One region of the Shewanella sp. SACH genome, then DNA from elsewhere that is predicted to be linked to it. Evidence: predicted binding sites of a transcription regulator. Region 1 holds the regulator's gene; the other holds the start of a gene.
The links. The regulator ArgR, encoded in region 1, controls arginine synthesis, uptake and breakdown. The targets are predictions, from matches to a motif close to ANTGAATANNTATTCANT.

Region 1 (3,158 bases):
ACCGTAAGGCAGTACTTTTTCAATACCGTTTTTGCCTAACAGCACAGGTTGTGCGAAGAACTCTGCGTGCTCGCTGCCGCCGTCAACATAGGCGCATTCAACGATGTTAGCTTCGCCTTGCAGACCACGAACCAAAGACAGACCGAAACGGCAAGCCGCTTGACCCATAGACAGAGTCGCGCTTCCGCCACCGGCTTTAGCTTCAACCACTTCTGTACCCGCGTTTTGGATGCGAGTAGTCAGACTTGCCACTTCTTCGTCAGTGAAAGTCGCACCTTCTACTTGAGACAGTAATGGCAGAATGGTCACGCCGCTGTGGCCGCCGATCACATTGACTTTAACGTCAGCAACATTCAGGCCTTTTAATTCGGCGATGAAAGTTTCAGAACGGATCACGTCTAATGTCGTGATACCGAACAGACGGTTCTTATCGTAAACACCCGCTTTCTTCATCACTTCTGCAGCGATAGCGACAGTCGTGTTGACTGGGTTAGTGATAATGCCAACCAAAGCCGTAGGGCAAGTTGCCGCTACTTTTTCGATCAGGTTGCGAACGATACCAGCATTGATATTGAACAGATCTGAACGATCCATACCAGGCTTACGCGCAACACCAGCAGAAATTAGAACAACGTCAGCACCCACTAGGGCAGGCGTTGGATCTTCACCAGCAAAACCTTTGATTTCAACAGCAGTCGGGATGTGGCTCAAGTCAACCGCAACACCCGGAGTAACCGGTGCGATATCATATAGAGACAAATGTGAACCCGCAGGCAGTTGAGTTTTTAACAGTAGGGCAAGAGCCTGGCCGATACCACCAGCAGCACCAAGTACAGCAACTTTCATAGTTATCTCCGTTATTTCTCGGATATGTGTGACATGGATCTAATTTACGTTGGCGTCACATTACTGGAATGTCACAACAATTTCAATTATCCCTTAGTCGTGGGACAAAAGAATTCCGGAATAAGTTAGAAGCAATGTAGAACAATTACTCAAATTGGTATTTTTAAGCCCACAGCAAACGCTTAACCACAGGGAGTTAGTGAATTTTTATTCAACCAATCTGGTTATTTGTTGACAATTTTTCTAAAAATATTCAAAATGGGCCTGTTTTTTTGAATAACGAATAATAATATTATGCAAACGACCAAGAATCAGGATGACCTTGTTAGAATTTTTAAGTCGATTTTAAAAGAAGAGCGCTTTGGCTCTCAAAGTGAAATCGTCACCGCCTTGCAAGCTGAAGGCTTTGGTAATATTAACCAATCAAAAGTATCACGCATGCTCAGCAAGTTCGGCGCAGTGCGGACTCGCAACGCTAAGCAAGAGATGGTGTATTGCTTGCCGGCCGAATTAGGCGTACCAACCGCGGGTAGCCCGTTGAAGAATTTGGTACTCGATGTCGATCATAACCAAGCGATGATCGTCGTGCGAACTAGCCCAGGTGCCGCGCAGCTGATTGCCCGTTTATTGGATTCTATCGGTAAACCAGAAGGCATTTTGGGCACAATTGCTGGTGATGACACTATCTTTATTTGTCCATCGAGCATCCAAGATATCGCCGATACCTTAGAAACCATCAAATCTTTATTCAATTACGCAGAATAAAAAAACAGGTCAGCAAGCTGACCTGTTCTATTTCATCTGTACGCATTTCTGTCCAATCTTGCGCTGATTATTTGGCCATTGTCCCGATTACGTTACACATTTAAGCCAATCTCGCGCGCACCGATGTTTATACGCTAAGGTCAGTAAGCCACACTGATGCGCTGATTTGCGTGAGTGCCCTGTTCGGCCTCATCTAACATGGCTTTAGCGTAATCCGTAACAGAAATGTGGCTGCGACCATTGGCATCGGTAAAGAAGCTGTCGCCACCAAGGCGATATGGGCCTTCACTCTCGCCAGGATAAATCTCAGCGGCTGGGCTCACAAAGGTCCAATTAATTGCAGTTTGCGCCGCACGGAATACCTGCAAAGCTTCACCCTGAGCTAACGCCTCATCTTTATATGCAGCGGGGAAATCTGGGCTAGAAACCAGAGTCACACCCGGTGCCACTTCTAAGCTCCCTGCGCCACCAACCCACAATAAACGTGGCACCTTAGCGTTAGGCAGCACATCCAGTAAATGCTGAACCGTACTCGCCACTAGGCCATGATTTTGTTGTGCGCGGCCACCAACAGAGGCAATGACAACATCTACGCCAGCAAAGGGTTGCGCAACTAATGGCTGCTCTAAATCCACAGCATGCACAGCCACATCAGTAGCGGATAACTTGCTCGGATCACGCACTAGCGCTGTTACTTGGTGCCCACGGCTCAATGCTTCTTTTAAAATTGCACCACCAATCCAACCTGTTGCACCTAAAATTGCGATTTTCATTTCGTTAACTCTCTCTGATGATTTACATTGAAGCCAGTTTACTTGCAGTGGTTCACGTGATAAACATCAATAAATGAGCATGATTGTTTCAGTTTGAGGTACTAATATGGATAAAATTGCCGCAATACGCAGTTTCGTCGAAGTGGCAAACTGCGGCAGCTTTACCAAAGCTGCCGAACATTTAGACCTCAGCCGCCTGCAGGTGTCCCGCCATATTCAAGAAGTGGAGCAGTGGTTGAGTTTGCGCTTACTACACCGTACCACCCGCAGCGTCAGCTTGACCTTGCAAGGCGAAGAAGCGCTGCAATTTTGCCAGCGAATATTAAGTGAAGTCGCCGCCATGGAAAGCCGCGCCCACAGCCATAACAGTGAACTAGTGGGCAGTATTCGCATCGCCACACCGATTGGCCTTGGGCAGCACAGCCTGTTTGATGTTGTCGATCGCTTTATTAAAATTCACCCTAAGGTCAGCATTCAGCTGGTGATGTCAGACAGTTTTGCCCAATTGGTGGATGAGCGAGTCGATGTGGCGCTGCGCTACACCGAGCAGCCCGATGAGAATTTGATTGCCCGCCGTTTAATGACCATAGATGCCGTGATCTGCGCTGCGCCGAGTTACCTTGATAGCAACACACCACTTGTCGAGCCCATCGATCTACTGGCTCACAACTGCCTGATACACTCGGCGCAACAAAATTGGCCTTTCCTAAAAGAGCAGCAAGCCGAGCACGTGAAAGTCACAGGCAATCTTAAAGCTAACGACATGGGCGTATT
Region 2 (3,158 bases), on a different contig from region 1:
CTTCTGTAACTGTGCTAAAAATTCACTCCCTTGTGGCACTGTCAGTAATAAACTGTAGCCTTTAGTCGTTGGCACTAACACTAACTGCGATTTATCTGTTATCGCCAGAAATGCTCTACTTTTTCCCTGCAAATTAAACCAGCCTAATTGAAACCCTGGCATACCTATGCCGTTGGTTTTAAAGCTCGGCGTTAAATCTGCCTCTTGCTGTAAATCGACTATCCGCGCCTCGGCAGGCAATAAATCCGCGCGGGATAACTGCACTTTATAGAAGGGCACATCCACTGTGAGTTCAGCATCGGTTAACACTAACTCGGCACTATTGGATTGATAAAAAACCCATGAAAATCCGCCCATCATCACCAGCAATATGCCTAAACTCGCCGACTTCGCTATCTTAGGCATATTTTTTAGCCATAACATCAGCAAGATACCCGCTAAACCGAGCAATAAGACGATAAAACTGAAGATAGAGGTCTGGGTGAAAGGGGCGAGTTCGAAGGATTGAGGACTCATTGGCAACATCTCCCGTGCAGTGAAGCCTTAATCTGCCAATAAAGACATATTATGTCAACAAAAAATGCCAGCGCTAATATGAGTACTAGGCTGGCATTGATTGGATTGAGTTAGAACGGCTTAGAGATCGAGCGCGAGAATTTTTGAACGACGTTGATAGTTATACAACTGCTTTTTCTTCTGTGGCAGTGCTTCAACATCTTCAATCACAAAACCATGCTCGAGGAACCAGTGAATGCTCCGAGTGGTCAGCGCAAACAAGCGTGAGTAACCGCGGTTTCTGGCCTGATTGATTATGTTCTTCAGCAGCAAGCTGCCTCTGTCGGCATCGCGATAATCGGGATGCACCACCAAACAGGCAAACTCACCCGCATTGTCCTCTTCAAAAGGATAGAGTGCGGCGCAACCAATCACTAAACCATCGCGTTCAATCAACATGAACTGTTCGATTTCGATCTCGAGCTGCTCACGACTACGACGCACCAGAATGCCTTGTTCCTCTAATGGACGAATAAGGTTCAGTACACCGCCAATATCAGCGATCGACGCACAGCGTAAACGCTCGGCACTCTCAGTCACGATTTGCGTGCCTATCCCTTCGCGAGAAAACAGTTCCTGCAGCAAAGCGCCATCTTCGAGGTAGCTGACTAAGTGACAACGCGGTACGCCATTACGGCAAGCATCGATACTGGCTTTCAAAAAAGCCATAGTACCAACGCAGGCAGAACCTTGCTCGGCCAGCTTGCTCATGATGTTTTGCGCATCGTTTGGCATCAACTCGGCAATCACATCGCCATTGCGATCGAGAATACCGTTCTGTGAGCTAAAACCGATCATCTTGTCGGCTTTGAGCTTGATCGCCACTTGAGTCGCGATTTCCTCAGCGGTTAAATTAAAGCTTTCACCGGTCACAGAAGCCGCAATCGGCCCCATCAACACGATACAGTGATTATCTAGCTGACGTTTTAAGCCTTGCACATCGATACGACGCACTCTACCGCTCAAACAAAAATCGATGCCATTATCCACGCCTAATGGCTGGGCAATCACAAAGTTGCCGCTCACTAAGTTAATTTGCGCACCTTGCATTGGCGTATTGCTTAAGCTCATGGATAAACGCGCTGTGATATCAAATTGCAGTGCACCCGCAACTTGCTTGATCACTTTGAGCGAGTCTTCATCCGTAATACGCACGCCTTCGTGGTAGGCAGGTTCGATACCATTGACGGCTAATGCAGCATCAATCTGCGGCCTAGCGCCATACACCAACACCACTTTAATCCCTAAACTGTGCAGCAGGGCGACATCATTTAAGATGGCGCGGAAGTGATTCTGAGCCAAAGCTTCACCACCCAGCATGACCACAAAAGTTTTACCTCTGTGAGCATTAACATAGGGGGCAGAGTGACGAAATCCATCAACCAGTTCAGTGGTACGCACGCGTTATTTACACCTCATTTTTGAGCTGGCAGCGTCACGATGACATGCCAGGAATGAATCGCTAACTTTCGCGTATGGTATTGCATTTTAATTCACATATAAAGAATTTATTCTCACTAAAGTGCAGTTTTAATGATTTAAAGTGCTTAGAACCGCACTATTTTATATTTTCAGCAAGTGTTCACACTTTTTTAACTTCACAGGGGATGATTCAGCGGCTTAAGTTTGCGAGGCAATTATCTCAACTTGATGACTAACTACTAAAAAAAGCGCAAAAAAAAGCCCCTTAAATAAGGGGCTTTTCTCGAAACACTAACCAAGGATTACTTGATTTTTGCTTCTTTGTAGATAACGTGCTGACGAATAACTGGATCAAATTTTTTGATTTCCATTTTTTCAGGCATGTTACGCTTGTTTTTTTCAGTTGTGTAGAAGTGACCAGTTTTAGCTGTAGAAACTAATTTGATCTTCTCACGATTACCTTTAGCTTTAGCCATGATCTATTATACCTTCTCGCCACGAGCACGAAGTTCAGCAACAACAACTTCGATACCTTTTTTGTCGATCAGACGAATACCTTTAGTAGATACACGTAACTGTACGAAACGCTTTTCTTCTTCTAACCAAAAACGGTGGTTTTGTAGGTTAGGTAAAAAACGACGACGGGTCGCGTTTTTTGCGTGCGAACGGTTGTTACCAACCATCGGCTTCTTGCCAGTAACTTGGCATACTCTTGACATGTCAATCTTCTCCAAAAACAATTTTAACGCTCGAGCATTAATGTGCCTCGTATGGCCGTCGCCCGAGGCACAAAGAGGGCGCATTTTATACACGATCACAGAGTGAAGATCAAGTGTTAGATTAATTAATCCAGCCTCGTTCTGCAAAAGAAACTATCTCTCGATCACCTACAACCATATGGTCCAATAAGGATACGTCTATGGTTGCTAACGCATTTTTTAATCGCTCAGTTATTCGTCGGTCAGCCTGACTGGGCTCGGCAATACCAGACGGATGATTATGACAAACTATAACTGCTGCGGCCTTTTTCTCCAGCACTAAGCTCACCACTTCACGTGGGTACACTGAGGCTGAGTCTATTGTACCGCGGAATAATTCGACAAATTGAATCACTCTATGCTGGCTATCCAGCAGTAAAACTGCGAACACTTCATAGGAGCGATCGGCCAATTGTCTCATTA

Region 2: a site for ArgR is predicted at 2,036-2,053, ahead of argA (amino-acid N-acetyltransferase). Genes of this name have one in related genera too.

Annotation. Positions count from the first base shown of each region.
Region 1 is NZ_MPDG02000005.1:69,224-72,381, forward strand. It holds gene mdh (malate dehydrogenase) at 1-846, opposite strand, end outside; gene argR (transcriptional regulator ArgR) at 1,141-1,611, shown strand; gene BM607_RS17140 (NAD(P)-dependent oxidoreductase) at 1,752-2,384, opposite strand; gene BM607_RS17145 (LysR family transcriptional regulator) at 2,491-3,158, shown strand, end outside.
Region 2 is NZ_MPDG02000006.1:169,514-172,671, reverse strand. It holds gene BM607_RS18900 (PH domain-containing protein) at 1-516, opposite strand, end outside; gene argA (amino-acid N-acetyltransferase) at 637-1,956, opposite strand; gene rpmG (50S ribosomal protein L33) at 2,280-2,453, opposite strand; gene rpmB (50S ribosomal protein L28) at 2,460-2,696, opposite strand; gene radC (DNA repair protein RadC) at 2,818-3,158, opposite strand, start outside.